DNA from 3 places in the Thiosocius teredinicola genome. Region 1 is predicted to be linked to each of the others. Evidence: predicted binding sites of a transcription regulator. Region 1 holds the regulator's gene; each other region holds the start of a gene.
What was found. Region 1 encodes FliA, which starts transcription of late flagellar genes. Its sites were predicted from a motif close to GCTAAAGTTNNNNNNNNNNCNGCCGATA; they were not measured.

Region 2: flgM (flagellar biosynthesis anti-sigma factor FlgM) is a predicted target of FliA. The motif match lies at 6,944-6,971, and genes of this name have one in related genera.
Region 3: pomA (flagellar motor protein PomA) is a predicted target of FliA. The motif match lies at 1,775-1,802, and genes of this name have one in related genera.

What each region holds. Positions count from the first base shown of each region.
Region 1 covers NZ_CP019936.1:1,388,431-1,398,789, reverse strand. Annotated here, with positions in the region: gene B1781_RS06850 (protein-glutamate methylesterase/protein-glutamine glutaminase) at 1-574, opposite strand, end outside; gene B1781_RS06845 (chemotaxis protein CheA) at 625-2,793, opposite strand; gene B1781_RS06840 (protein phosphatase CheZ) at 2,797-3,540, opposite strand; gene cheY (chemotaxis response regulator CheY) at 3,561-3,935, opposite strand; gene B1781_RS06830 (RNA polymerase sigma factor FliA) at 4,062-4,826, opposite strand; gene B1781_RS06825 (P-loop NTPase) at 4,823-5,710, opposite strand; gene flhF (flagellar biosynthesis protein FlhF) at 5,697-6,884, opposite strand; gene flhA (flagellar biosynthesis protein FlhA) at 6,926-9,070, opposite strand; gene flhB (flagellar biosynthesis protein FlhB) at 9,140-10,273, opposite strand; gene fliR (flagellar biosynthetic protein FliR) at 10,280-10,359, opposite strand, start outside.
Region 2 covers NZ_CP019936.1:3,494,192-3,504,550, forward strand. Annotated here, with positions in the region: gene flgG (flagellar basal-body rod protein FlgG) at 1-314, opposite strand, end outside; gene B1781_RS16545 (flagellar basal body rod protein FlgF) at 427-1,167, opposite strand; gene flgE (flagellar hook protein FlgE) at 1,257-2,513, opposite strand; gene B1781_RS16555 (flagellar hook assembly protein FlgD) at 2,528-3,211, opposite strand; gene flgC (flagellar basal body rod protein FlgC) at 3,218-3,631, opposite strand; gene flgB (flagellar basal body rod protein FlgB) at 3,628-4,023, opposite strand; gene B1781_RS16570 (CheR family methyltransferase) at 4,228-5,049, opposite strand; gene B1781_RS16575 (chemotaxis protein CheV) at 5,087-6,031, opposite strand; gene flgA (flagellar basal body P-ring formation chaperone FlgA) at 6,143-6,859, shown strand; gene flgM (flagellar biosynthesis anti-sigma factor FlgM) at 7,008-7,349, shown strand; gene B1781_RS16590 (flagella synthesis protein FlgN) at 7,360-7,839, shown strand; tRNA gene B1781_RS16595 (tRNA-Arg) at 7,967-8,043, shown strand; gene B1781_RS16600 (NHL repeat-containing protein) at 8,418-10,359, shown strand, end outside.
Region 3 covers NZ_CP019936.1:3,719,514-3,729,872, reverse strand. Annotated here, with positions in the region: gene gshA (glutamate--cysteine ligase) at 1-629, shown strand, start outside; gene B1781_RS17695 (SDR family oxidoreductase) at 638-1,492, opposite strand; gene pomA (flagellar motor protein PomA) at 1,872-2,627, shown strand; gene B1781_RS17685 (MotB family protein) at 2,639-3,616, shown strand; gene B1781_RS17680 (PilZ domain-containing protein) at 3,609-4,220, shown strand; gene B1781_RS17675 (hypothetical protein) at 4,217-4,501, shown strand; gene B1781_RS17670 (FmdB family zinc ribbon protein) at 4,682-4,954, shown strand; gene aspS (aspartate--tRNA ligase) at 5,035-6,828, shown strand; gene nudB (dihydroneopterin triphosphate diphosphatase) at 6,924-7,385, shown strand; gene B1781_RS17655 (reverse transcriptase family protein) at 7,426-8,748, opposite strand; gene B1781_RS17650 (spondin domain-containing protein) at 9,126-9,950, shown strand; gene B1781_RS23640 (gamma-butyrobetaine hydroxylase-like domain-containing protein) at 9,999-10,359, opposite strand, start outside.

The DNA of each region.
Region 1 (10,359 bases):
GCTCGTTGAGCACCTGCTGAATCGCAACCGGACCGCCGGTCGATGCGCCGATCACCACCAGGCGAACAGCGGCACGTCGGCGCTCGACGTTTCTCGGCGGCGGCGCGGCGGGCAGCGGGCGCGTCGGAACCGGTGCAACGTTGGTGGCGACCGCCATGTGGTGCCGCGACCGGTTGCTGCGTGCGATGCTGATAACGCGCTCGGCCAGGGTGCTGCTGGCATTGCCGTTGCCGACACCGATACCGCCCTGCTTGGCAAGAAAGTCGACGGCGCCGGCTTCCAGCGCCTCCAACGTCGACTTGGCGCCGTCGCGGGTCAGTGCAGAGAACATGATGATATTGGTTGGGTGCGTGCGCATGATCTCGCGCACGGCGGCAATGCCGTCCATCAACGGCATCGCGACATCCATAGTGATCAGATCGGGGTGCAGACGCGAGGCCATCTCGACGGCTTCGCGCCCATTGCTGGCTTCGCCGACGACGACGATATCGCCGTGCCGTTCCAGCTCCTGCTTGATTCGTTTGCGGAAGAAAGACGAATCATCGACGACGAGTACCCGGACTTTTCCCACCATGTGTTATCCAGGACTACGCCAATTTCGTCCTGCCTCTCCTTCGCAAACGATCAGTACCGACGTGCGTATTTGCGCATCAACCCGGGTACATCGAGGATCAATGCGATTTTGCCGTCGCCCGTGATGGTCGCGCCGGCCATGCCGTCGAGACCTTGCAGCAGGGCGCCGAGCGGTTTGATAACAACCTCTTCCTGGCCGACCAGAAAATCGACCACGAGACCGACCTGCACACCGCCGACATTGACCACGACCACATGTCCGTGATGCCCTTCCTGGCGCGTGTCGGCCATGCTGTGATCGGTAACCAACCAGTTGCGCAGATAGAACAGCGGCAAGGCACGATCACGCACACGGATGGTCAACTGACCGTCGACCGTATTGGTGCGCGTCAGGTCGAGGTTGAAAATCTCGACCACGCTGGCCAACGGCAGCGCGAACGGTTGACGGCCGAGAATCACCATCAAGGTCGGCAGGATCGCCAGTGTCAGCGGCAGCTTGACGATGATCTTGCTGCCCCGGCCGTGGACCGAATCGATCTCGACCGAGCCATTCATCTGCGCAATACGCGTCTTCACCACATCCATGCCGACGCCGCGGCCGGACACATCCGAGATCTCGGTCTTGGTCGAGAAACCGGGTTGGAAGATCAGGTTGTAGCAATCTTTGTCTTCCAGGCGTGCGGCTGCGTCTTCATCCATCATGCCCTTCTCGACCGCTTTCCCGCGCAGCACATCGGCATCCATACCCTTGCCGTCGTCTTCGATCGACAACAGGATGTGATCGCCTTCCTGCGCGGCCGACAGGATCACGGTGCCGCGACGCGGCTTGCCTGCCATCTCGCGCTCATCCGGCGACTCGATGCCGTGGTCGACGGCATTGCGCACCAGGTGAACCAGCGGGTCGGCCAGCGCCTCGACCAGGTTCTTGTCGAGGTCGGTGTCTTCACCGTTCAACACCAGGTCGACTTCCTTCTTCAGGTTGCGCGCCAGATCGCGCACCACGCGCGGGAAGCGACCAAAGATCTTTTTGACCGGCTGCATGCGGGTCTTCATGACCGACAGCTGCAGATCGGCGGTGACCACGTCCAGGTTGCCGACCGCATTGGCCAGTTCTTCGTCGGCCATTGTCGACTTGAGGGTCGCCAGGCGGTTGCGCACCAGTACCAGTTCGCCAACCATGTTCATGATGTCGTCAAGGCGCTGCGTATCGACACGCACCGTGGTTTCCGGTGCCGCGCCTTTGCCCGGACCGGCCGCTTTGTCGGCTGCCTTCGCCGGTGCTGCCTTGGCCGGCGCAGCGGCCTTGGCCGGAGCCGGTTTCTCGACCTTCTTCGGTGCTGCCGGCTCGGCTTTCTTTGCCTGTGGCGCGGGTGCCTCGGCAGCGGCCGGCTTCGCGGCGGCTGCCGGTTTGGGCGCGGCCGGAGCAGCTGCGGGCGCAGCGGGTTTGCTCGCCGCGGCGTCATCTGCCGGCGCGCTACTGAACTTGCCCTTGCCATGCAGCTCATCGAGCAGGGCTTCAAACTCGTCTTCGGTGATCTCGTCGCTGGTCGGGGTCGGGGCCGCGGCTGCTGCTGCGGGGGCGGCTTCGGTCTCGCCTTCTGCCGCGCCGCCGAACTTGCCCTTGCCATGCAACTGGTCGAGCAGTGCCTCGAACTCTTCTTCGGTAATATCGTCGCCGCCCGGTGCAACACCGGCCGCATCATCGGCTGCAGGCGCAGGCGCTGCCTCGGCCACCGGCTCGGGTTCCGCCACCGGTTCAGGTTCGGCTTGAACTTCAGGTTCGGCCGCAGGCGCTTCGGCGACCGCCTCGGCCTCGTCGCCACTGCCGTCATCGGGCTGGGTCAGCACTTCGAGGCGCGCCAGCAGATCCGGGTCGGCCGGCTCCGGCATTTCGCCTTCGACCAGGCGCTCCATCATTTCATTAACAACGTCCAGCGACTGCAGGATGGTATCCATGACGTGCGGCGTGACCGCGCGCTGCCCCTGGCGCAAAACGTTCAACAAGTCTTCGGCACGGTGGCAGGTCTCTACCAGCGGTGTAATCGCGAGGAATCCGGCACCGCCCTTGACGGTATGGAAACCGCGGAAGATCGCGTTCAGCAGATCCATGTCTTGCGGACTCTGCTCGAGATCGACCAGCTGTTCACCCAACTGCTCGAGGATCTCGTTGGCCTCTACCAAAAAGTCCTGGAGGATTTCGTCGTCTGCATCGAGACTCATCGTTTAGAACCCCAAACTTGAGAGCAGGTCATCGACGTCGTCTTGACCGCTAACCACATCGCCTTTGTCGACACCCGGTACTGCCGGCCCTTCCGCCGTGATATCCGGGCCGCTAGGCTGTTCTTCATCTTTCGGCTTCGCTTTGGCACCCGACAAGCGAACCAGCTCGACCAGCTTGCCTTCCACATCGTTGACCAGCTTGATCACCTTGCGGATCACCTGGCCGGTCAGATCCTGATAACCCTGGGCCATCAGCACTTCCGACAGCTTGCTGTGCAGTGCCTCTGAATTGGCCTGCGTGGCACCGAGAAACTTGCTGATCTCTGTGCTCAGATCACGGAAGTCGTCGACCGTCATCTGGCGCGAATTGAATTTGTCCCACTGTTCCGACAGGTGGTGCGCATCGTTGCGCAGGGTATCGGCCAGCGGCAGGCTGTCCTCAACCGCGCCGAGCGTGGTGTTGGCCGCCTGTTCGGTAGTCTGAATAACGTATTCCAGTCGTTCCGCCGCGTTCGGCATCTCAGTCTCGGCGATGTTCGCCAACTGGGCGTCCATCACAAAGCCATTGATCGAATCATGCAGCTCACGGGTCAGCCGGCCCACTTCCTGAAACAACATGCTGTCACGGAAACCTGCAAGCTGTGCGATAACCGAAATCGCTGCATCCTCGCTGCCGGATTCCAAGTGATCGACCAACGTTTTGGCCAGCTCCAGTTTTTCGCTTACTTGCTCGGGATTCTGTGCCATTAGGGTTTCCATAGTGCTGATCAGGCCGCGACGCGCTCAAAGATCTTGTTGATCTTTTCTTCCAGCGTGCCGGCAGTGAACGGCTTGACAACGTAACCGTTGACGCCCGCCTGGGCAGCTTCGACGATCTGTTCGCGCTTCGACTCGGCAGTAACCATCAGTACCGGCAGGGACTTGAGTTTTTCGTCGGCGCGCACGGCCTTGAGCAGGTCGATACCCTGCATACCGGGCATGTTCCAGTCGGTGATCAGAAAGTCGAAATTTCCACTCTGCAGCAGCGGTAGCGCGGTCATGCCATCGTCAGCTTCCTGTGTATTGGTGAAGCCAAGATCCCGCAGCAGGTTTTTGATAATCCGGCGCATCGTGGAGAAGTCGTCCACAACAAGGATCTTCATGTTCTTGTCCAAAGCAACCTCCGCACATCAGACAATGTGGCCCCGACGAAAAGGCCCGATTAATTGATTCATCCGGCGTATCGGCACTACGCCGAAAAACCGTAGGGATTTTTTTCTTGAAAAAGCTTATTTGAGCCCGTCTTCGGGCAGCCACTCGCCCAGACGCGAACGCAAACGCAATGCGGCCTGACTGTGTATCTGGCAGACGCGTGATTCGCTCACGCCGAGCACCTGGCCGATCTCGCGCAGGTTCAGCTCTTCGTCGTAATACAGGGCAATTACGAGGCGCTCGCGTTCCGGCAGGCTGGCGATGGCATCGCCGAGGGCTTCGCGGAAACGGCTCTTTTCCAGGCCGCGGTCGGGACCGTCTTCGAGCGAGTTACGCGTGCGTGCGGCCGTGGCGCCGCCTTCGTGCGGCACAACCTCGCCCACTTCACTCAGTTCTTCGTAGCTGAAGATGCGCGCACCCGACGCGTCCTGCAGAACCTGGTGGTATTCCTCGATCGACATGCCGAGCGATTCGGCAACCTCGACATCACGTGCGTCACGCCCTTCGGTGTTCTCGATCTCACGCATCGCATCGGCGACCATGCGCGCCTTGCGGTGTACCGAACGCGGCGTCCAGTCGGAACGGCGGATCTCGTCGAGCATCGCGCCGCGAATACGGATGCCGGCGTAGGTTTCGAAGCTCGCACCCTGGCTCGCATCGTAGTTGCGGCTGGCCTCGATCAAACCAATCATGCCCGCCTGAATGAGATCTTCGGCCTGCACCGACGGCGGCAGACGGTTCATCAGGTGGTAGGCGATGCGTTTTACCAGCGGCGCATGCCGGGTCACCAGGTCATCAAAACTTTGGTCTTTAACTGCATCATAAGTTGCAAGATTGCTCACAGCACCATCTCCCCATAGTCACTGGAATATTTGATAAGACGCTCGACGAAGAACTGCACCTGGCCATTTGCACCGCTCGGCTGCGGCCATGTTTCTATTTTTTTGGCCAGGCTGCGAAACACCTGCGCAGCCTTGCTGCGAGGGAACGCCTGTACTACCGGCTTTTGCGCCCGTACGGCTTTGCGCACACTCTCATCGAAAGGAATCGCACCCATGAAGCTCAGGGTGACGTCGAGGTACCGGTCGGTGACCCGGCACATCTTGGTATACAACTCGCGGCCTTCCTGCGCGCTGCGGATCATGTTGGCCAGGATCCGGAAACGCTGATGGCCATAGTCACGGTTCAACAACTTGATAATGGCGTACGCATCCGTGATCGACGCCGGTTCGTCACACACCACAACCACAATCTCGTGCGACGCGCGCGAGAAGCTCAACACCGTATCCGAGATGCCGGCCGCGGTATCCACGATCAGCAGCTCGGTGTCGGCCGCCAGTTCGCTGAACGCGCGAATCAGGCCGGTATGCTCGGCCGGGCTCAACTCGGCCAACGACTGCACGCCCGAGGCACCCGGAATCACCTTCATGCCGTTCGGGCCTTCGACCAGCACGTCTTCCAGGCTGCACTCGCCGCGCATCACGTGCGACAGGTCGTGCTGCGGGTGCAGACCGAGCACAACGTCGATATTCGCCAGGCCCAGATCGGCATCGAGCAGCATCACCTTCTTGCCGATCTCTGCCGCCGCAACGCCGAGATTCACGGAGACGTTGGTCTTGCCGACGCCGCCCTTGCCACCGGTAACGGCAATTGCGCGCACCGGACGTGGGTTTACCATCTGGCGCAGACCGGTAGCCTGATCAACATGGGTTTCAGGCGTTAGCATGTGAATGCACTCCTCCCAGAGCCAGAGCCGCATAGCCGGCGTCGATATCGTTCGGGTTTTCGTTCAACAGCTCGGCTGCGCGAGTCACCAGCGGATGCGCCTTGGCGGTCTGCAGGTCTTCCGGCACACGCTGGCCGTCGGTCACGAACGCCATCGGCAGGTCGGCCTGGATCAGTGCCGACATCAGGCTGCCCAGGCTGGCGGCCTCGTCGAGTTTGGTCAGCACACAGGCGTCCGGACGGAAGTCGGCGAACAGGCGCAGTGCACGTTGCACGGCCGCCGCCTCGGTGGTCGCCGAAAGGGCCAACAAAGTCGTCAAATGATGGCCGGCAGCCATCAGGGTTTCGCGCTGATCGATGATGCGCTCGTGCGCCGCCGACATGCCGGCGGTATCGATCAGGATCAGGCGACGATCGCCCAACATATTCAACGCCTCTTCCATCTCTTCAGGCGTGGTCGCGGTGCGTACCGGCACGTTGAGGATGCGCGCATAGGTCTGCAGTTGATCGCGTGCGCCGATGCGATAGCTGTCGGTGGTGATCAATGCAACGCTGCGGTGGCCGTAACGCAAGGCGAAACGTGCCGCCATCTTGGCAATCGTGGTGGTCTTGCCGACGCCGGTCGGGCCAACCAGGGCGACGATGCCGCCGCGGTCGAGTACATCGGTGTCGTGCACCCGCAGGTCACTGGCCAGCAGGTACAGCGCCTTGCGCCACGCCTGGTCGACCACCTCGATATCGCGCACCCGCTCCGACAGGCTGCGTGCAAGGTCAGCGCTCAGTCCGAGCGACATCAGGCGAGCGAGAAGTTCTTGAGAGTGCGGCGCACGCTGACCGAGGTCGTACCAGCTCATGCCGCTCAGTTCGGCCTGCATCCAACGACGCAGGTTCTGCATCTCGCGACGCATCTCGTCGAGCGCAGCCGAGTCATCGTGGTTGGCGTACAAGGACTCGGAGACCTGGCTTTCGTTGCGCGCCGGCTTGTGTTGCTGGGTAGGAATGCGCTGATCGGCGGTTTCTTCGACGTCATGCTCGACCAGGTCGACCGCGGCGGTCAGTTCGACGCCACCCTCGACCGATTTGTTCGACAGGATCACGGCGTCCTCGCCGAGCGCATCGCGAACCATGCGAAGGGCTTGGCGCATATCCTGGGCAACAAAGCGCTTGATTTTCATGTCCGGCGGTCCTCGTTTGGCCGGGACCGCCGTGGCGGCCCTCAGGGCTCTTTCGAATTCCGGCCGATCGTGCTGATCACTTTTATCTGCCGGTTATCGGGTATCTCGTTGTAAGAGAGGACGCGTAATCCCGGTACGCTGTGGCGGGCAAACTTGGCCATCCAGGGGCGTATCGCTGCGGCGACCAACAAGACACTTTCCTGTCCGCTGATCTCCTGCTGGCGAGCTGTCTCCTGCATCGCCGTCTGCAGCTGTTCGAGCATTCCCGGCTCGACACCGGCACCATCCTCTCCTGCGTTCGCGAGGGTCTGTTGCAAGAGGCGTTCCAATCCGGGCTCGAGAACGATTACCGGAATTTCTCCAATAGGACCAATGACTTGCTGAACGATGGAACGTGACAGGGCGACCCTGACGGAAGCCGTCAAAGTGCCGGCATCTTGACTTTTCGTCGCCTGCTCCGCCAGCGTTTCGGCAATCGTGCGCATGTCGCGGATCGGCACACCTTCCTGAAGCAGGTTCTGCAGCACGCGCAACACCACCGCCAACGGCAACAGCTTGGGCACCAGGTCCTCGACCAGCTTCGGCGCCGATTCGGCCAGGTTGTCGAGCAGCTGCTGCACCTCGTCGTGACCGAGCAGTTCATGCGCATGCGAGTGCAACAGCTCGCTCATATGGGTGGCGACCACGGTGCTGGCATCGACCACCGTATAGCCCATGGTCTGTGCCTGATCGCGCTGCGCGGCATCGATCCACACCGCGTCGAGACCGAACGCCGGATCGGTGGTCGGCGTGCCCTTGAGCTCGCCGAACACGCGACCGGGGTTGATCGCCATATCGCGATCGACGAACACTTCTGCCTCGCCGACCGGCACACCGTTGAGCGTGATGCGGTAGGCATTGGGCGACAGATCGAGGTTGTCGCGGATGTGCACCGACTGCACCAGGAAGCCGAGTTCCTGAGACAGCTTCTTGCGCACACCCTTGATGCGGTTCATCAACTGCCCGCCCTGGTCACGATCGACCAGCGGGATCAGGCGATAGCCGACCTCCAGGCCGATCACGTCGACCGGCTGCACATCCTGCCAGGTCAGTTCACGCATCTCGCCCGAGTCATCGGCCGGCACCAGGTCGTGGCCGGGGGCGCCGGCCGCAGTTGCGGTGGCGGTGGCAGCAACAGCGCCGGCCAGTGCCGGCTCGGCCTGACCTTCCTGCTTGCGCTTGGCGATCATGTAGGCCAGTCCGGCGATGCCGCCGCCGAGCAGCAGGAACACCAGGTTCGGCATGCCGGGGATCAGGCCGAGCATGACCAGGATCGCGGCGGTGATCGCCAGCGCGCGCGGATTGTCGAGCAGCTGGGTGGATACCTGGCTGCCGAGGTCTTCGGCGCTCGACACGCGGGTGACGATGATCGCCGCCGAGGTCGACAGCAACAGCGACGGCAACTGGGCGACCAGGCCGTCACCAATGGTCAGCAGGGCGTAGTTGCGCACGGCCGTACCGAAATCGAGATCGTGCTGGCCCATGCCGATGGCCAGGCCGCCGATGATATTGATCACCAGGATCAGGATGCCGGCAATCGCATCGCCGCGGACGAACTTCGAGGCACCGTCCATCGCGCCGTAAAAGTCGGCCTCGCTGGAGATCTCTTCGCGCCGCGTGCGCGCCTCTTCCTGGTCGATCAGACCGGAGTTCAGATCGGCGTCGATCGCCATCTGTTTACCGGGCATGGCGTCCAAGGTGAAGCGCGCGGAAACCTCGGATACGCGCCCCGCGCCCTTGGTGACCACGACGAAGTTGATGATCACCAGAATCGCGAACACCACCAGGCCGACGGCATAGTTGCCACCGATGACGAACTCACCGAAGGCCTCGATGACCTTACCCGCCGCGTCGCCGCCGTTATGCCCTTCGAGCAACACGATACGCGTCGACGCCACGTTCAACGCCAGGCGCAACAGCGTGGCGACCAGCAGCATCGACGGGAACATCGCAAAATCGAGCGGCCGCAAGGCATACACGGTGACCAGCAACACCACCAGCGACAGCGCGATGTTGAAGGTGAAGAACAGATCGAGCAGGAACGCCGGCAACGGCAGCACGATCATCGCCAGCAGCATGAGGATGACCAGCGGCGCACCCATACCGCGTGCACCGACCTGGCGGAAGACACCCATGACCTGGTCCATCATGCCGGCCCTCCGTGGGTGCGCATCGCCGGCACAACGCCGGGCATCAGAGTTGCGATAAAGCTGCGATCAATCATGCTGGTATTCCTCCGGCACCGGGTACGACTGCGGCGGTGTCGGGATATCGCCGCCCTGCTCACGGTAGGCACGCAACTGAAATACGTAGGCCAGCAACTGTGCGACCGCGAGGAACAAGGGGCCGGGTATCGGATGTTGAAGTTCGGTGCTGAAGTAGATCGCACGTGCCAGCATCGGCGCCTCGACCAGCGGCACCCGGTTGGCCTGACCGACCTCACGAATATTGGCCGCGATCAGCTCCTTGCCTTTGGCGATGACGATCGGCGCGCGCATCTTGTCCGGGTCATAACGCAAGGCGACGGCATAGTGCGTCGGGTTGGTAACGATGACATCGGCGTTGGGTACTTCCTGCATCATGCGGCGTACCGCCATCTCCATCTGCAGGCGACGGATACGGCTCTTGACCTCGGGTTTGCCCTCGGTCTGCTTGAGTTCTTCGCGCACTTCCTGCTGCGTCATCTTCAGGTCTTTGACGTATTGACGCATCTGGAACGGCACGTCGATCAGCGCCATCAGGATCAGCGTGGACGACAACAACAGCGATGCACCACCGACCATCTTCATCGCCTGCATCAGCGATTGTTCGACGTTGAGATCGCCCAGACGGATGATGTCGTTCGACCAGGCATACAGCAGCGCGACGGTGGCCGCCGCGACCAGTACGAACTTGGCCAGCGATTTGACCAGTTCGACCAGGCCGCGTACCGAAAACAGTTTCGCCATGCCTTTGATCGGGTCGAGCTTGCTGAACTTCGGCTGCAGCGCCTGGGTACTCACGTTGAAGCCGCCGAGCGCGATCGACGATGCCACCGCGACCACGATCATCACGCCGAAATACGGCAGCAGCATGAACAGCGCATCGCCGATCGCCTTGGTCAGGTGGGCCAACATCGCGTTCGGATCGAAGATGTCTTCGCGCTTCAGTGCGAACTGCTCGTTGAACAGCGTATGGAAGTTCTCGGTGAAGTACGGCCCGAGCATCATCACCGTAGCCAGACCCATCAGAGTCATCGCCGCGGTATTGAGCTCACGCGAACGCGGCACCTGCCCTTTTTCACGCGCATCGGCGATACGTTTGCCTGTGGGGTCTTGGGATTTTTCCTGACCGTCTTGGTTTTCAGCCATGCCACGTCACCTCGTTGTAAGGATGGCGGGCGCCTGGTCGAATGCCTCGAGTACCAGGTTGCCGAAGTTGGTCATGACCTGCGGTA
Region 2 (10,359 bases), 2.1 Mb from region 1:
ATCTGAAAAAAGCCGTTGCCCTGAACCGCGATATCGAAGCTGTTGTTGGTCTGGACAATGTTGCCCTGCGTGTGCAGCTTCTGCGTAGCCACCGTGCGTACGCCGGTACCCAGGTAGAGACCTGAAGGCAGCGTTGTATCTTCGGTCGAGTTGGCGCCCGCCTGGCGGATGTTCTGATAGATGAGATCCTCGAACACCGCACGATCGCGTTTGAAGCCCGTGGTATTGACGTTGGCCAGGTTGTTCGAGATGACCGACATACGGGTCTGCTCGGCATCGAGTCCTGTCTTGGCGATCCAGAGTGCGGGATACATAGTGTTTAACCTTGTTGTGCTTGGTGACGGTGCCTGGCGGCGACCGTCATGACATTCAAACTATTGACGCGTTGATCCACTTACCAAGTGTTCAGCAATTCTCTTGCCAGCTTTAGGTCGGACGCACGATCGAAGCGGCTGAACGCGAGTTATCGTCGGCGGTGCTCATCATCTTGACCTGCAGTTCGAAGCGACGGGACAGCTCGATCATGTCGACCATCTCGTTGACCACGTTCACGTTGCTGGCGACAAGCGCCCCAGAAACAACACGTTGCGCGGGATCGGCCTCGGCCACCGCGCCATCGGCCATGCGGAACAGGCCGTCTTCGCCCTTCTTCATTTGGTCGAACTGCGGTGCAACCAGCTTGATGCGATCGATGACCGCCAACTGATCGGCGCCGGCGCCTTGCGGACGGATCGAAACGGTACCGTCGGCACCGATGTCGATCTGCTCGTACGGCGGCAGCGCAATCGGCCCACCGTTGCCCATCACCGGCAAGTTGTTGCCGGTTACCAGCAGACCGTTCTCATCGACCCGCAGGTCACCGCGGCGACTGTAGGCCTCGTTGCCGTCCGGTGCCTGCACCGCCAGCCAGCCACCGTCTTTGACCGCGACATCCAGGTCATTGCCGGTGTATTGCATGCTGCCGTGATCGAAGTCGGTCTCGGGACGCTCATCCAAGGCATACACGCGGGTCGGATGACCCGGACCGAACACCGGCATGCTGCGAAACTGGTTAAGGTCGGCGAGGAAACCGGTGGTATTGGCGTTTGCCATGTTGTTGCTGGCATTGCCCTGCGCGATCAGCGTCTCTTTCGCGCCACTCATGGCGACATACAGCATACGGTCCATGTCGTTGTCCTCTTGCTTAGGCAACCGGCCGGGGATGCATGGCGGATGCTCAATGCGATCCGCTATGCCTGCCCGGCCGATTCACGGTGTTATCGGATGTTGATGACGGTCTGGGTGATCGTGTCGGCGGTCGAGATCACCTCGGCATTCGCCTGGAAGTTGCGCTGTGCCGTAATCAGATTGACGAGCTGCGCGGCGATATCCACGTTCGACGATTCCAGTGCGCCGGACTGGATCTGGCCGAAGCTCGAGGTTCCGGCCTCGCCCAACTGCGGCGTGCCCGAGGAGAAACTCTCGGCCCAGTTGGTATCGCCGATCTGGCGCAGGCCCTGCTGGTTGTTGAACTTGGCCAGCGCGACCTTGCCCAGTGCCGACGATTGACCGTTGGTATAGCGGGCGAACACGACGCCCTCGGTATCGATATCCACGCCCGCGAGGCGTCCCGACGTGTAACCGTCCTGCGTCAGGTTGTTGACCGCGAATGACGAGCCATACTGCGTGGTGCCGGCGAACTCCAGGTCCATCGTGATGTTGGCTGCACCGTTACCCGGGTTGTAGGGATCGGCCGTGACATTGGTCGCTGCCCCACCATTGACGGTCGCCAGACCACCGGTCGAGTTGAAGGTCAAGGTAAACGGCGTTCCCGAAGCCTGGCCGGAAGGCGGCACGTTGGTACCGTCGACATACAGGTACTGGCTCCATGCGTTCGCTCCGGTCTTTGCGAAATACATGGTGGCGGTATGCGCGTTGCCCAGTGAGTCGTACACCGTGGTCGAGGTCGAGTTGTTGTAGCTCGCCGGATCGGCCGGGTTGAACGCGGTCGTCGGCACCGCCTGGGTCGAATCGAGGTTGACCACCTCACTGACCGACGTGGTCGGCGCCGGCGCGCTCGGCGTGGTCGGCAACTGCAGGTCCTGCAGCACGCCGGTGTTGAAGGTGGTGACGCCACCGACGCCGGTGGTCGCACCGTATACCTGCAAACGATCGTTGGCGTGGTTGATCACGTAGCCGTCGCGGTCGACGCTGTAGGCGCCGGAACGCGTATAGGCCTGAGAGCCGTCAGGCGCCTCGAGCACGAAAAAGCCCTGACCGCTGATCGCCAGGTCGAGGTTGTTCGACGTGAAGTCGATCGTACCCTGGCTGAACTGCTGCGCGACGCGTGCGACGCGCACGCCCTGCCCCGCGGCGTTGGCCGAGGTGTCCTGGATCGCGCTGGCGTAAACGTCGGCGAATTCCGCGCGCGACTCCTTGAAACCGTTGGTCGCCGAGTTGGCGATGTTGTTGCCGGTTACTTCCAGGTCAGTGGAGGCAGCGTTGAGACCACTGAGTGCAATACGAAAAGGCATGTCGGCGACTCCCGTTAGAAAATCTGTTGTACGTTGTTGAAGGCGATCGGACCCAGGCCATCGAGGTTCAGCGTCAGCCCGTTGCTGCCACTGAGGTTCACGCTGTCGACCTTGGCGAAGAGTTTGGTCTCGAGGTTGACCGGTTCACCGTTCTGCATCGCCTGCACGCTGAAGTGATAGATGCCGGGGTTGGCATAGGTGCCTGCGTCGGTCAGGCCGTCCCAGTTGAATTCCAACGCGCCGGAGGGCGCGCTGCCCAGCGGCATCTCGCGCACCAGCTGACCGACCGAATCGGTGACACGCAGCGTGACCTCGGGGCTGCTCTGCGCCAGTTCGACCTGGCCACGGACGGTGCTGCCGGTAGACAGGTAACCGCTATCGACCGGTGCCAGCACCTCGCGCCCGACCAACGAGCCGGCCTGCAGTGCCTGGCCGGAGGTGATCGATGCGGCCAGCGATTCGAAGTTCTGATTGAGCTGCTCCAGGCCGGTGACCGAACCGAACTGCGCAATCTGGCCAAGGAAATCGCCGTTCTCCATCGGTTTGAACGGGTCCTGGTTGTTGAGCTGGGTAACCATCAGCTTCAGAAAGGTGTTGAGTCCCAGTTCGGTCGCATCGTTGGTGCCGCGCGCCTGCGTGGTGTTGGAAGTCAGTCCCAGACTGGCGAAGACGTCTTCCTGTGCGGTGATCGTACTCATGTCCGCTTACCTCCCGAGGTTGATGGTCGCGGTCAACATCTGCCGGGTGGAGTTGAGCACCTCGACATTGTTCTGATAGGCGCGCGATGCAGAGATCATGTTCGCCATCTCTTCCATCACGTTGACGTTCGGCCGGTAGATGTAACCCTGCTCGTCGGCCAGCGCATGTTCCGGTGCGAACTCGCGTACCAACGGCGCCTTGCTCTCAACGATGCCGGCCATCTGCACACCGACTGACGGATTGCGTGTATTGACTTGGTCGAGCACCGCCTTGAACACCGGCTGACGTGCGCGGTAGGTCTCTTCGAGACTACTCGAGACCGCATCGACGTTGGCCATGTTGCTGGCGACAACGTTCAAACGCAGGCTCTGAGCATTCATGCCGGAGCCGGCGATATCGAAAATCTTGAAACTACTCATTGACTGGTACCTTTGATTGCCATCATCAGGCCTTTGATGCGGCCATCAAGAAAACGCAGGCTGGCCTGATAGCGCATCGCGTTTTCACTGAACTCGGCCTGTTCGCGCTCTGCTTCGACCGTGTTGCCGTCGAGCGACGACTGGTGCGGAATGCGGTAACCCATCTGGGTTGACGCGACCACACCCTGGTCCGCCTTAATGTGTCCCGTCTGGGTTGCCGCCAGACGAACCGGCTGCTGTACCTCGTTGCGCAGCATGGCGGCGAAATCGAAATCGCGCGCCTTGTAACCGGGCGTATCGGCGTTGGCGAGGTTGGAAGCGAGCACCTCCGAACGGCGTGCGCGTAACCGCAGCGCTTCTTCGTGGATGCCAAAGATGTTGTCGAAACTCATGTAGACGGCCTGTAAAACGGTGTTCCGAGCGATTTACAGCAGAACGCGTGCCAAACGACACAGACCGATTTAATTCAAGGACTTAGAAACAAGTCCGGGGATAAGGAGAAGGTCGTGCGGCAAGCCATTGCCGATCCGCTTGCCGCCCAATCGGCAAACCGCGCGGCAAGCGTTGTGCCGTTGCCGGCAGGGGAAAATGCCGCGTCAGGAACGGACGCGGTAGACGAGTCCACCCGAGATGCTGCGCATCTCGAACAGGTCTTCGTTACCACTCATCGACTCGGTCGAACCGAGGAAGAGATGACCGCCGGGGTTCAGCGAACGGGCGATGCGCGAGACGATGTCGCGCTTGCGTTCCTGGGAGAAATAGATCAGCACGTTGCGGCAGAAGACGATATCGAACTTACCGAGGATGTCGAACGGCTTGAGCAGGTTAAACGGCCGGAAACTCACGCGCTGGCGATACTCGGGCAACACCTCGATACAACCGCCCTGGTCGCGGAAATAGCGGCGACGCTGATCGTCGGTCAGTCCACGCGATGCCGAAACGCCACAATAGCTGGCGCCCTGCGCCTCCTGCAGTGCGGTCGGCGAAATATCGGTACCGACGATCTCGTAGTTCAGCGTGCGCGAAACGCGACCGTCCTTCATGCCGTCCTGCAGACAGATCGCCGTTGTGTAAGCCTCCTGGCCGGTTGACGCAGCAGCCGACCAGATACGCAAACGACTGGGTTTGCTCTCGGCGATGATGCCGTCGATCAGTACGCGAAAATGCGCCGCATCGCGAAACCAGAAGGTTTCGTTGGTGGTCATGGCGTCGACTACCGCGGTCTGCACCCGCGTGTTGCCGAGCGAGGTCAGCTTGCTGACCAGTTCACCGTAGCCGTTCAGACCGAAAGTCGGCAGCAAGCGGCCGAGTCGGCTGACGACGAGGTATTCCTTGCCGGCACCAAGGCGGATGCCCGCCTGATTCTCGAGAAAATCGTGAATCGCAGCGTATTCAGTCGGCTTTAAGGTATTGGTCACGGCTCCCTCTGCGGACCTGCTGCCACCGGCGGCGCGATCAAGCGTTTTTGGCGCGGGCGTCTGCATGTCGCTGCAGGAATTCCTGCACCATCATCGCCAAGGTATCAGGTTCCCACTTGGGCAGGAAATCGTTCGCGCCGACTTTCTGCACCATCGACTTGTTGAACACACCGCTCAATGAGGTATGCAGGATCACATGCAAGTGACGCAACTGCGGATGCTCGCGGATCGCCTTGGTCAGCGAATAGCCGTCCATGCGCGGCATCTCGACATCGGAGATCACCAGCGACAGCCAGTTTTCGACGTCTTTGCCTTCGTCGAGCCACTGCAGCAGCAACTCGAGCGCCTGTTGACCGTCGTTGGCGGTGGTGAATTCCACACCCATCTGTTCGAGCACACGGGTCACCTGCTTGCGCGCCACGCTCGAGTCATCGACCATTAATACATGCTGCGCGGGCATGTCCTCGGCGCGTTCCTTGATGATGCCGTCCGACACCTCTTCCTGGCCGCCGACGACCTCTTTCAACACCTTCTCGACGTCGATGATCTCGATCAGCTCGTTGTCGACCTGGGTCACCGCCGTCATGTAGGTGCCGTGCGCGGCGCCCTTGGGCGGCGGCAGGATCTCTTCCCAGTTCATGTTGACGATGCGATCGACGGAATCGACCAGGAACCCCTGCACCTTGCGGTTGTACTCGGTGACGATGACGAATTTTTCGCGATGATCGCCAATCGGTGCGGCGCCGATGGCGCGCGATAGGTCGATGATGGCGATCGTACGACCGCGCATGTTGGCGATGCCGAGGATCACCGGATTCGACTGCGGAATTTCAGTCAGCGGAGGGCACTGAATGACCTCCTGCACCTTGAATACGTTGATACCGAAGCGCTGGCGGCCTCCCAAGCGGAAAAGCAGCAGTTCAAGACGGTTGTGTCCTGCCAACTTCGTGCGCATATCAACGCCATCAAGTACGCCTGCCATAGGGGTCTCCGCGATCGGAATGATTCGATGCTGTGCGTAGCGGCGTGAAAGACCCAAGCTTTAGGTAGCTTCCCAACGGCTGCCGGCATGGCTTTTGCTCACCCACACGGCATGAGAACCAAAAGACGGAAATTCGACACCTGGCTACTTGCGGCCTGCTGTTTGCTGGCCACAGCGGCGCACACATCGGAGCGCAAACACGAATCGCACGATGCGATCCGTGCGGCGGCCGAGGCCCACGTGCTGGCGCAGGCCGACGAGTTTCCGACCACGCCGGTAGTCAAGGCCGGCGATCTCGACAGCCGACTCAAACTCTCGGCATGCGACGAGCCGCTGGAGACCTACGATTCGCCCAACGGGCTCAATCGTGGCCGCGGCGTGGTCGGCGTGCGCTGCCCCGGCAGTACGCCGTGGAAGATTTACGTTCCTGTTCAGATCGCGTTGATGGACTACGTCGTGACGACGCGTCGCCCGCTGGTACGCGGCCAGGTGCTGGATGCCGACGACCTGATGCTCAGCGAAACCGACATCTCGCGGCTGCATAAGGCGTATTTCACCGATATCAAAGATGTGGTCGGTCTGCGCACCAAACGCTCGATCGGCGCCGGCTCGACGCTACATGCGGGGCTGCTGAAACGCGAGAAGCTGGTCAAGCGCGGCAGCCAGGTCGACATCATCGCCGATATCGGCGGTCTGCACGTGGCGATGAAAGGCAAGGCCCTGGCCGACGGGGGGCGCGGTGACCGCATCCGGGTGAAAAACCTGACATCGGGCCGGGTGGTCACCGGCGAGGTTACGCAGGCCGGTACGATTCGCGTCATGAATTGACTGCCCGTCCGATTGCCAACTGGTGCACAGAAGTTCCGTCATCCAGACAGGTTTCGGAATGAACTTCACAACTTACGCCGGCTGCTTTAAGTCCGTCAAAAGTCGGACGATACCCTGAGCGTGAACTCGTGAAATAGGTGTGACCGAGATGGGCATTGAAATTAGTGGAAACCGGGGACGTCCGCCGCAGGAACTGATCGATGCGGCCAAAACCCAGGCAGCCAACAGTACATACAACGCGTCGGGAAAGACCGCCAGCGCCAACAGTGGCAACGGCAGCCCTTCCAGCCAAGTGAATCTGTCGACCACGGCGTCGCAGCTTCAGGCACTCGAAAGCCAGATCGCCAACCTGCCGGTTGTCGACACGCAACGTGTGCAGGAAGTGCAACGTACCCTGGCGACCGGTTCGTTCGAAGTCGAACCTGCGCGTGTCGCAGACAAGGTACTGACGTTTGAAGCAGGCTTGGGGCCCTCGTCGGCATCGGCCTAACGGAGACTGAATGGATAGCGAGCAGCTCGTAAAGGCGTTTACCGCCACGGTTCAAGCCAGTCTGCATGGTTTGCAGACGATTGAACCGGTGCTGCGACGTGAGCAGGATGCACTCACCGGGCGCGATCCCGGTGCGCTCGACCAGGTCGTGCGCGAAAAACTCGAGTTGCTCAAGCAGATCGAGCACGGCATTCATGCCCGCGACCGATTGCAGCAGACCGCCGGGTTCGGTCCAGGCCTCGAAGGGGGGCAGCAACTCGTCGATGCAGTCAACAACGCGGCCCTGTCGCGCGACTGGTCGATGTTGGTCGAGCTGGCCTCACAGGTTGCAGAGCTGAACAACTACAACGGCCAACTCGCCGTGCAGGGGCAGCGCTCGACGCGCATGGCACTCGGCATTCTGACCGGACGTAATGCGCAAGAAGATACCTACAGCACCTTGCGCCGCAAACGCGGCCCGGCTGCCGGCTACAACTTCGGCAAGGCGTAGCCACGCATTGCCGCCCGTTTTCCGGGGCGGCCGTTTCAGAACCTTCCCACTCAGGGTAGAATTCGCATTCGCACGTCACCAGGCCGTTGCCGGCGCACATCGCGCTCGCGCAGCGACGACTGTTTCTGCCCTCGTAGCTCAGCTGGATAGAGCGCACCCCTCCTAAGGGTGAAGTCAGAGGTTCGAATCCTCTCGGGGGCACCATCTCTCGCCCCATCTATCAGCGGAGCACCGGCCGGCGACATCGCCGTGCGATGTTCCCTGTTGCACGCGACAGACATCACCGCAAACCAGGTTCGCATCATTGAGTTTGCAATGACGAACCATTGCTTTTCGCTCGCCTGGTCGCGCTGCGTCCGCAAGCCGTTCGATTGCATCCCCCGCATTTGCAGGCACATGCGCAAATCGAGCGTCGTACCCCAGCCGGGGCCGGCTGCCGCACCTCGCGTGGACGGGGTATCGGGCTGTTTGACACGGCCACAGCTCATCACGAGAATGCGCCCTCGCCAATTTTGTCGCCAAGCGACACGTGCCGCCAACCCGAACCGGTGTGCAATCAAGCTAAGGACAAGCTTTCGATGAATCTTCGTTCGCGCAAACTCGCGCTGCTCTTCGCTTCCTTTCTGACAACTCTTACATGCGGTGCTGCGGCATCCGACGGCGACGACGTCGGAACGCTCGAATGGATCGTCGGCATACCCTGGGGAGACGGCAACGTGGACGGGGTCGGCGAATCGGCGCGCTTCGCCGGTCCTTTGCGACTTGCACCGAGCAATGACGGCGGCCTGCTGATTGCCGACGAATATGCAGACACGCTGCGCAAAGTCGATCCAGATCTGCGCGTGACCACGCTCGCCGGACAAGCAGGAGTCGGCGCCTACCGCGACGGTCCGGCCGACCGGGCCCTGTTTTCATCTCCCATGGGCATGGCACAGTCAGCAAACGGCACGATCTATGTGGCCGATCGATATAACGACGCGATTCGCAGCATCTCGCCTGACGGCACCGTCAGCCTGCTTGCCGGCAAACCGGGAGAAGACGGCGACAGCGATGGCCGCGGTACCCAGGCCCGTTTCAGATGGCCGGTGGATGTCGCACTCGACGGCGAAGGCCGCATCTGGGTGGCAGACCACTACAACGAGGCCGTGCGCATCGTGTCGCCGAATGGTTACGTAACGACCTGGCCGGTGCGCGATTCACAGGCGCCGCAGATCGGCGGGAACAGCGCGGCAGTGACCGACACGCGTTTTCCGGGTATCGACTTCATCGCCTCTGCGCCGGACGGCACCATGGTCGTTGCCGGCGAATGGGGCATCTCACGTATCGATGGAGACACCGCAACCCGGGTGGTGACGTCGATGTCCGCCGAGAAAAAACAGGAAATCATCTCGATGTACGGTGATATTCCGAGCGAACAGTTACCCGCGTGGGCTGCGGCCGAACTCGCCTTGGCACGCAGCGAGGGGGCGTCCATCCAGTCGATCGGCGGGCTGGCCGTCAAAGCGGACGGCACGCTGCTCGTTGCAGACAAGACGCAAGGCCTGGTCTTCGAGGTATCGCCCGACGGTACAGCCAAGGTCGCCGCCGGCCGTTCGACCGACGAACCGCACGCCGGCGTCGAAGGCAAGGCCGACGTCGCACTGCTCAACCAGCCCGGCAGCATCGCCGTCGACAGCGCCGGCAACGTGTTCGTCGCCAACCAGGAAGAGAGCGTGCAACAGATACTGCCCGACGGCGAGGTACGCAACGTGCTCGGTTTTGCCCCCGGCTATCGGGTTCGCGACTTGGACGCCAGCCACGTGCTGCACGGCAGCTGCGACGTGGCGATCCAGAACAAGCAGGGCGAAACCTTCGTCGTGCAACGCCTCGACAACACCATCGTGCAATTCGACGCGAACGGGAACCGCCTGCGCCAATTCGGCCAAGACACCGCCAGCATTCGTGCGCCGGAAAGTGAAACCTACGTGGACGGCGGCGCGAATGTGGCCCGCTTCCACTACCCGCAAGACATCGAGTTCGGCCGTGCAGGTGAGGTGTTCGTTGCCGATCAAAACGGCATTCGTCGCATCGCACCGGATGGCGAAGTCTCGACGTTGATCGGCAACGCCGGCACACCCGATCGGCGTGATGGCGATTTTGAAAGGGCGAGCTTCTTCCGCCCTTATCGCCTGGCTTTCGATGGCCGCAACACGCTCTATGTTCTGGATAACAGCCCCTACATCGGCGGTGGTCCGGTCGGCGAGGTCGTACGCAAGCTCGACCTCGACACCCACGAGATCAGCACCGTCATCGATGCCAACAGCATCCAAGACGCCTACCTGACATTGCCACCGGAAAAACAAACCTTCTTCCGCAGTGAACTCAAAGACATCGGCAGCGGACCGGATGGCTCGCTGTACGTGCTCGGCGAGCACGGCGATCTGTACGTGTGGACGCCGGCGCAAGGTCTGCGCATCGCCCGCTTCCCCGGCAGCCTGATGCCCGCCGATACCGACGAAGCCGAAACCATCCTGGATGCCA
Region 3 (10,359 bases), 2.3 Mb from region 1:
AAAAGCCGAGCCTGGCGCTGAAGAAACGCGGTATCCGCTACATCGAGCTGCGTTCGTTGGACGTCAATGCCTATCATCCGCTCGGCCTGGACGAGACTCAGGGACGCTTCCTCGAGGTGTTCCTGATGTACTGCCTGCTGGCCGACAGCCCGTTGGTCAGCGTCGGCGAGAAGCGCGAGATCGACCGTAATCTGCTCGATGTCGCGCACCGCGGACGCGAACCGCGACTCACCTTGTACCACCGCGACGTTCGTCTGCCGATGCGCGGTTGGGCGCTGGAGATCCTCGAGTCGATGCTGCCGGTGTGCGAAGCGCTCGATGACATCGAAGGTGGGGCCTGGTTCGAAGACGCGGTGGATATGCAGATTGCGAAGGTCCGCGATCCGCGCCTGACGCCGTCGGCCACGATGCTCGACGAGATGCGCGACAAGGGCGAGAGCTTCTACCAATTCGCCCATCGGCTGTCGTTCCAACATCAGCGCTATTTCCTGCAGCACGCGCTGTCGCCGGAGCGGATCAAAGAACTCGATGCCGCGACCGAGAAGTCGCTCGCCGAACAGGCGGCGTTCGAAGCCCAGCCCCAAGTCGACTTCGACCGTTTCCTCGCCGACTACTTCGCGCAGACCTGAACGCGTATTCAGCGTGCCCCGCCGCCCGACGCCTTGCGTAGTATCCAGTCCATCTGCCGGGTGCCGAGGAAGCGCCGCAGCACGTTGAACAACACCGTGGGTGTGGTTACCGGGTAACGCGCGCGGGGTCTATCGCTTTCCAGCGCGTGGATCACTTTCTCCAGCACGGCCTCCGGCGGCAGGGTGAAACGGCTGGTATCGCCTTTATGCGCGAGACGCGCCTCCATTGCCCGGTAGTTGTCGCGGTGGGCACTGTTTTCAGCGTCGATGTTCGCCTTGTAGTGGCGGAATGCGTTCTCGCGGAAGCGGCTGCTGATCGGCCCCGGTTCGATCAGGCTCACATGGATGCCGCTGTCGTGCAGCTCCAGGCGCAGCGTGTCGCTCAGCCCTTCGAGCGCGAACTTCGAACAGTTGTAGGCGCCGCGATAGGCCATCGCAACCAGCCCCAGCACCGAGCTGTTGTGAATGATGCGACCTTCGCCGTGGCGACGCATGCTCGGCAAGATCAGGCGCGTCAGCTCATGCGTGCCCAACAGGTTGGTGCGCAGCTGGGCTTCGAGGACCTCCCAGGTCAAATCTTCCACCGCCCCGGGTTGGCCGTAGGCGCCATTGTTGAACAGGCCGTAAAGGCGGCCTTCGGTCGTGGCGAGCACCTGTTCGGCGGCGGTGCGAACGGATTCGGGACGGTCCAGGTGCAGCTCGATTGCCTCCAGGCCGGCCTCGCGCAACGCCTCGATGTCTTCCGGTTTGCGGGCGCTGGCGATCACCCGATGGCCACGTGCGTTAAGACCCAACGCCACGCAGCGGCCAATGCCGCTGGAGCAGCCTGTCACCAAGATCGATCGCTTCTGAATTTCGCTCATAAGAACCAAGGGCCTGTTAACACGACTTGGATGCACCGCGCCGATGGCCGATTTTTCGTCTGGCAAGGCGCGTTGAGCGAAGTTTAGCCGGGCTAAATAAGCGAAACGCAACACTGGCAGAGGGAAAATCGGTCCGGCCCGACGGGTTAAGCCTGAAAGCCAGCGATTCGGCGTTGCTCGTCGTTCATTTAGCCCGCCAAACCTCTCTCCTCGCGCCTGGTCTCGCCGCCTTTCAGGCTTAACGCGGCGCATCCAAGTCGTGCTAACAGGCCCTGGCGTAGAACTAAAGTTTTCGCCGCCACATCCGCTACGCAGCACATGAACTCGCGCCGCCGGCAGGGACGGTGTCGCCGGAGTTCGTTCTCTAGGAGGTTAATCGGTGGATATCGCTACGCTCGTCGGCCTGCTCGGCGGCTTCGGCATTATTATCGGCGCAATCGCCACTGGCGGCGATGTGATGTTGTTCGTCAACGTCCCGTCCATTCTCATTGTTGTCGGCGGCACCTTCATGGTGACCCTGATGCAGGTCTCGCTGGCCGACTTTCTCGGCTCGTTCGCCATCGGCCTGAAAGCATTCCTGTACAAGGTAGACGACCCCAAGAAACTGATCGAAGAAGCGGTCGGCCTGGCCGACGTCGCGCGCAAGAACGGCTTGCTGGCACTCGAAGGCCAGGAGATCTCCAACGAATTCATGCAAAAAGGCATCGGATTGTGCGTCGACGGCCACGATCCGGCGCTGGTGCAGAAGATGCTGACCAAGGACATCGACCTGACCATTCAGCGCCACGAGGTCGGTCAGCGCATGTTCAAGAACATGGCGGTGATGGCACCGGCGATGGGCATGATCGGTACCCTGGTCGGCCTGGTGCAGATGCTGGCGAACATGTCCGATCCCGCGGCGATCGGTCCGGCAATGGCGGTGGCCCTGCTGACCACGCTGTACGGCGCCGTCATCGCGAACGCCTTTGCCCAGCCAATGGCCGACAAGCTCGGCCGCGCCAGCGAGTTGGAGCAGACCAACAAATCCCTGATCCTCGAAACCATCGCCGGCATCCAGGAGGGCATGAACCCGAAGGTGCTGGAGCAACTGCTCGGCACGTATCTACCACCGAAGAAGCGCGTCGAAGGCGAGTGAGGTCGCATTAGATGGCAGACGATTGCCCGAAATGCGAAGAAGGCCTGCCGCCATGGATGGGCACCTTCGCCGACCTGATGTCGCTGTTGATGTGCTTCTTCGTGCTGCTGCTGTCGTTCGCCACGATCGATGCCGTGCGCTTCAAAAAAATGGCTGAATCGATGCGCGATGCGTTCGGCGTGCAGCGCGAGATTCCCGCTGCGGAGATCGTCAAGGGCGTCAGCGTGATCAAGATGGAATGGAGTCCGACGGTTTCCGAGCAGGCGGTGATCACCGAGATCCGCCAGGAGACCAGCGAGGTCGAAGAAAAGCATCTGAAGATGCACGACGCCGAAAAGGACAAGCCCGACGAGGGCGAGAACGAGCAGCAGGAAAAACAGCAGGACATCAGAGATCAGCAGCAGCTGAGCGCCGAACAACAGCAAGACATCGACGAGCAGTTGGCGATGCAGGCGGCGCAGGAACAGATGGAGAAAGACCTGGCCGAGCAGTTTGCCGAACTCCAGGACTCGCTCGATCCCGAGGTAGAAGCCGGCCTGGTCACCCTCGAGAAGAAGGAAGGCACGATCATTATCCGCATCCAGGAGAAAGGCTCGTTCGGTTCCGGCAGCGCCAGTCTGGATCCGGACTTTCACAAGGTGATGGACCGCATCAGCAAGGTGCTGGCGCCCAAGCCCGGCAAGATCATGGTGGCCGGTCATACCGACAATATCCCGATTCGAACCGGGCGTTTCCGCTCCAACTGGGAGCTGTCCTCGGCGCGCGCGGTTACCGTGCTGCATTCGTTGCTGCGCAACAAAGACATCGCCGAGAACCGGGTGGTGGTGCAAGGCTTTGCCGACACCCACCCGCTGGTGGCGAACGATTCGCCGCAGAACCGCGCGAAGAACCGCCGGGTCGAGCTGATCCTGTCGCGTGCGGTCGGCGAAAATTTCGATGACATTCAGGAACTGGGTCCGCAAGGCCCCGAGAGTGGCGAAAATGAGTGACGAACCGACGCAGGCAACGGCCAACGAGGAAAGACGCAGCTATTTTCGTATCGACGACACGGTACGCATGAGTCTGCGGCGCGTACCGCCGGAAGAACTGGCGGCACGTCTGGATCGACTCGATCACGACCTGGCGGGGTCGTTCACAGTGATGTCGAGCCTGACCGCGATCACTGCGCAGATGACCGCCAGCCTGCGGCGGATCGAAAACCGCGACGCCGATCTGGCCGCCTACTTGCGGGCGATCGACCAGAAGATCGAGGTCATCGGGCGCGCCTTCATCGCCCAAGAGCCGGAACTGGCGGCTGAAGCGGCCACCGCCGTCAACCTGAGCGCCGGTGGTATGAGCGCGGTGGTCGACGAGATCTACGAACCGGGCACCGAACTGGAGATCCGTCTGCTGCTGTTTCCGTCTTTCACCGGCCTGATGATCTACGGCACGGTCGTAGAGTGCAGCCCCGTGGAAGAGGGCGAAGGTGGTAAGTATCTGGTCCGCATGGAATTTTCCCATATCCGAGAACAGGATCGCGAGTTGCTGATCCGGCATTTGCTGCGTTGTCAGAGCCGTCAGCTGCGTGATCGCAACGAAGACGAAGAGCTATGAGCCTGCAAAAACCCGATGCCGATGAACTCGCCGAGGCCCTGTGCGCCGCCGATGCCATGCGTGCACAGAATGACGACCCGCACCACGTGGCCATTGCGCTGCACTACCTGAACGATCGCTGCCAGGACCTCGAGTCGCTATTGACGGTGGTCGACCGCTACCTGCGTTTCGGTCTGCCGGAGCACGAATTGTCTGAGATGCGCCTGTTGGTGGATCGTTTGCGCGAAGGCGGTTCGTCTCGCCGCCGGCACTCCAGCGTCGACGACTCGCTGCCCATTTGAGTGAAGCGCGCGCGGCCCCGGCTTGAAATCGAAGCCGATGCCCCAAACTCTGAAAAAGTGTCGGTGATACAGCGGGATATCGCCCCGTCAGGTGGCCCTTTCGGTGGCTGTTGCAGCTTCTCCCGGTAAATCCCGCTGTGATAATATTTCCGCAATACGCACTTTTTGGGGATTGTGATAATGCCTTTCTACGAGTATCGCTGCGGCAGTTGCGGCCATGAGTTCGAGGCCATGCAGAAGATGAGCGATGCCGCGCTCACCGATTGCCCGGAATGCGCCAAGCCCGAGCTGGTAAAACTGATCTCGGCAGCCGGTTTCCGCCTCAAGGGCGGCGGCTGGTACGAAACCGATTTCAAGAGCGGCGCGAAGAAGAACGTCGCTGAATCGAAGGGCAGTGGCGAGAAGTCCGGCGGTCACGCCTGCGGCACCGGTAGCTGCCCGGCCTGCAACTGATTTACGAATAACCTTACAATAGCTTGATCAAAGGCGCCCCGAGATGGGGCGCCTTGTCTTTTGAATTCGGGAAATATGCCATGCGCAGCCATTACTGCGGTGAAGTGAACACTGCACATATCGACCAGACCGTGGAATTCAGCGGCTGGGTGAACCGTCGCCGCGACCACGGTGGTGTCATCTTTATCGATCTGCGTGACCGCAGCGGCTTGGTGCAGGTGGTATACGACCCCGATCTGCCGGATGTATTCGCTATCGCCGAGCAGGTGCGCAACGAATTCGTCGTGCGTGTGAAGGGCCGCGTCCGCGCCCGCCCCGAGGGCACGGTCAACCCCGATCTGCCGACCGGCGAGGTCGAAGTCCTGGGTCTCGAACTCGAGATCCTGAACCGTGCCGAAACCCCGCCGTTCCAGCTCGATGACGATGACACCTCCGAAGAGCTGCGCCTGCGCTATCGCTATGTCGATCTGCGCCGCCCGGTGATGCAGGAACGCATCATGCTGCGTGCACAGACCACGCGTGCCTTGCGCCGTTATCTCGACGACCAGGGCTTCCTCGATATCGAAACGCCGATGCTGACCCGCGCCACGCCGGAAGGCGCACGCGATTACCTGGTGCCGAGCCGTGTACATGCCGGCAAGTTCTTTGCGTTGCCGCAGTCGCCGCAGCTGTTCAAACAGCTGCTGATGATGTCGGGCATGGATCGTTACTACCAGATCGTGCGCTGCTTCCGTGATGAAGACCTGCGCGCCGACCGCCAGCCCGAGTTCACCCAGCTCGACCTCGAGATGTCGTTCATGAGCGAAGACGAGATCATGAACCTGATGGAGGGCATGATCCGCAACCTGTTCGACAGCGTGCTTGGCGTACAACTGCCTGATCCCTTCCCGCGCATGAGCTACGAAGAATCGATGTGCCGCTTCGGATCCGACCGTCCCGATCTGCGTTGCCCGCTGGAGCTGATCGACATCGCCGACCTGATGGACGGTGTCGAGTTCAAGGTGTTCGCCGGGCCGGCCAAAGATCCGAAGGGTCGTGTGGTCGCAATGCGCGTACCCAACGGCAGCACCTTGAGCCGCAAGGACATCGACGAGTACACCAAGTTCGTCGGCATCTACGGTGCGAAGGGCTTGGCCTATGTGAAAGTCAACGACGTCGCGCAGGGACGTGAAGGGCTGCAGTCGCCGATCCTCAAGTTCCTGACCGATGCGGCGATCGACGGCATCATGCAGCGCACCGGCGCGCAGAACGGCGACCTGATCTTCTTCGGTGCCGACAAACAGACGATCGTCAACGAGGCGATCGGTGCCTTGCGCGTCAAGGTGGGCAACGATCTGAACCTGATGGAAGGCGAATGGAAGCCGTTGTGGGTCGTCGACTTCCCGATGTTCGAATGGGACGAAGGGGAGGGCCGCTGGCAGGCCTTGCACCACCCGTTCACGGCACCCAAAGCCGACCAGCTCGATCAGCTGCAATCGGCACCGGGCGAATGCTTGTCGCGCGCCTACGACATGGTGCTCAACGGCACCGAGGTCGGTGGCGGCTCGATCCGTATCCACCAGCAGGAAGTCCAGGAGAAGGTCTTGCACCTGCTGGGTATCGAAGAACAGGAAGCGCAAGAGAAATTCGGCTTTCTGCTCAACGCGCTGAAGTTCGGTTGTCCGCCGCACGGTGGTCTGGCCTTCGGTCTCGACCGCCTGGTCATGCTGATGTGTGGTGCCTCTTCGATTCGCGATGTCATGGCGTTTCCGAAAACCCAGAGCGCGAGCTGCCTGCTGACCCAGGCGCCTTCAGAGGTGTCGCAAGGTCAGTTGCGCGAGTTGCATCTGCGCGTGCGTACGCCGCAGGCGGCGGAGAAGAAGGCCGAAGCCTGATGGCAGGCGGGAATGCGGCACGCGCGATGCTCGGTGTGCCGCAAGCCTGTTTCAGCGGCGCTCACCGGATGCGGTAGCGCCTGCCAGCCAGCCCAATGAGCAACAACACGTATAAGCGTCCTGAATCGGTTCTGATTCTCGTCTGTACGCGCGACGGTGACGTGTTGTTGATGGAGCGCACGCGGCCGCGCGGTTTCTGGCAGTCGGTGACCGGGTCGTTGAACTGGGATGAGACTGCAGCGGCGGCCGCACGTCGTGAGCTGCGTGAAGAAACCGGGCTGAAGGCAGGCCAGCGGTTGATCGATCTGCATCGTGGTGAACGCTTTCCGATCGTGCCGCCGTGGCGGGCGCGCTACGCACCCGATGCCCGCGTCAATCGCGAGCATTGGTTCCTTGTCGAGCTGGCATCGCGTCGCATGATTCGTCTCGACCCCAAAGAACACCGCCAGTATCGCTGGCTGCCGGCCGACAAGGCGGCGCAACTCGCGTCATCCTGGACCAACCAGAAGCTGATCAAGGCGTGGGCCGGCAGGCGCGGCAGCCGACGCCTTCGCTGATCAGCTCGTCTATCGTTCTTCGCCGGAGTTGGCCGACCGATCATTCCGGCCATTCGATCCGGTCCCAGAGTTTCTGCAGGCGCTGCGCCTTGTCAGGGTTCAACCAGCGAACATAGCCAATGCGACCGGCCAGATGCGACCTGAAATCAGAATGCGCATCGCGGTTTTGGCTTGCCGGGCCGAAACGTATGCAATTGTTCAGGATCGCTTTCAAGCGATCGAAGTCACGCCGGTCGATATTGGGTTTCTGATTGACCACGACGCCGGCTATCCGCTGACGTTGCGACTCGCGCATCAATCGCGTCTTGCGGTGATTGATGCGAAATCCTTCTTCCAGCGCGATCGCAGCGATCAGTCGTTCGAGGAATGGGGACAGGTGAGCGAGCTCAAGGCCACCGGAGATCGCGAGATCGTCGGCGTAGCGTGAGTAGTTGAGACCGTGACGCTCAGCCAGCCGTTGCAGCCGGTGATCGAAACGCCATGCGCACAGGTTGGCCAAGGCCGGTGACGTCGGCGCGCCTTGCGGCAGGTGTTTGAATTTGAGCAGCTGTCGTTGATGCCAGGAGGGTGCGTGTTGTTCGAACGCCGCCAGATTAGGCGAGGTGGCGTGGGTGCAGATGCCCTGCAAAACCCTGGCGACAGGATGCGGATAGCCCAAACAACGAAACAGCGCGCCGACGCGCAATACCGGCACCGAGTGAAAGAAGTCCTTGAGGTCCAGGTGGAGCACATTCGGCTGGCCGGTGTGCAGTTGCGCAAAGCTGCGGCAGGAACGACGGCGGCAAAAGCCGTGCGCACTCGGGTGGGGCGGCACGCGGTCGAGCAGCTCCTTGAGTATCTGGCGCTGGATCGTTTTGAGTCGCACCTTGGGTATCTCGATCAGGCGCCGCTCTCCGGACGGCTTGGCGATCCAGCGATAGCGGTAGTGGTGCAGCTTCGCATTGCGCTGCGTGGCCTGCCGCCCGTGCAGGTCGGCAAACCAATCCAACTCGTGGCGATGCAGGCCCAGCCAGGTGCAGACGTCTTTGCTGGTTTCCAGCTGCGGCAAGGGAAACGTCTTCAGGCCGTCGGGTGGCGGTGCCATGACCGGTGCATCGAGCAGAATGCTCGGGCTGCCCGTGCTCTCGATCTTGTCCCAGCTGACATGGAAGAGATCGTCGGACTCGAAGAAAGCCGCCAGTTCGTTGCTCGACGGAGGCTGGCGTCGATCGAAATGAAACAGCAGGCGCGCGGCGATGGTTGCCGGGTCCGGCGAGCCGCCGTCGAGCGCGCGGTCGAGGCGGTCGATCAACGCGTCTTTGGTCCATGCGCCGGTGCCGATGGATATCGCCAGTCGCCGCGCTTTGTTGCTGAATCGAGACACCTGGCTTCCTTTGCGGTGTGAGGTTGTGGCCGGCCTCCGACCAGGCTCGTGATGCCGGTACACGCCTTGCGCGCAGCGCAGGGGCGTACCGGCGACGTAATGCACAGATGTTGTCGATCACCCCGGGGTTACCCCGGAGCATCCCAGCGCAACATTGGTTGGCCGAGAGAATCTCGGAGAACCGGCCACGTCGTGCATGGTCGGAAGCACGCGAGGCGAAGTCAACCGCATGAACTTTTCATTTCAGTTGCAATAACCGTTTCGTTCGCAAGGTCCTTCTGTGGACGCCCCGTTCCGAGTGCACCGGGCTGGTCGTCGTTTTTTGGCGCTCGCCGACCATGGCGGCACGGGCCATCAGCAACCCAGAGGAGACTTTCATGAAATCCAAGACCTTGCGAAGCAGGGGGCTTCGCGTTGGCGCGGTGGCAGGATTGGCGTTGACCGCGCTCGCCGGCGGCGCCGCGACGGCCGCACCGATCAATTTCAAGATAACCGTGGAAAACCTGTCACCGGACGGCGGCACGTTGATCACCCCGTTATGGTTCGGCGTGCATGACGGCAGCTTCGACCTGTACGACAGCGGTGTCGCCGCCTCGGCCGAGCTGGAACGTCTGGCCGAAGACGGCAACCCGGGGCCGTTGAGCGCGGCATTCGCCTCGACCACCGGCGGACTGATCGACGGCGTCGTGTTCGGGCCGGGTGTCGGGCCGGGTTCACCGCCGATCTTCGGTCCGGGCGGCTCGGCCAGCGCGACTTTCAGCTACGACTTCGGCACATCGCCCACGGCGTTTTTCAGCTATGCCTCGATGGTCATCCCAAGTAACGACGCCTTTATCGCCAACGGCAACCCGCTGGCCTTGCCGCTGTTCGATGCGGTCGGCGGCTTTCAGGGCCTCGACATCATCGTGCTCGGTAGCCAGGTGCTGGATGCCGGCACCGAGGTGAACGACGAGATCCCGGAGAATGTCGCCGCGCTGGCTCAGGCGGCACCGGATACCGGCGTGACCGAAAACGGCGTTGTCGGGCTGCATCCCGGGTTTCTCACCGACGGGAATATTCTGGCGGCGATACCGAACGGTGACTTCACCCAGGCCGGCTACCAGGTGGCGCGTATCCGGGTCGAGCAGATTCCGGTACCGGGCCCCTGGTGGTTGTTTGGTGCGGGCTTGACCGCGCTCGGTGTGCGGCGTCTGACTGCCTGATGTGTGCAGGGCTCGCGCGGCATTCGCCACGTGGGCTCTGCATCTCGATCACCAGTCGTCGTTCGAACGTTTAGGTTGTTGCGGCGCGGGTGGTGGATTGGGCGAGTTGGGCACGATCGCGATCTCGTCACCCGGGTCGAGCTTGGTGAAGGGTTCGGCAAACTGCTTGTTGACGGTGATCCGCACGTACTCCGGGTTGAACAGGTAGCCGCGGTCGCCTTTGACGCGCTGCAACCAGCCCAACAACTGTTCGACCGTCTCGACCGTGTCCGGCGGCTTCACCTCTTCGGCCTCTTTGCCCATCTTGTTGGCCAGGTAGGCGAAGTACATCAGCTTGACCTTGCGTTCGGCGTCGGAGGCGCCGGCCAGGCGTTGGCCGCTGCGGTCGTAGCCTGCAGCCGCCAGCTTG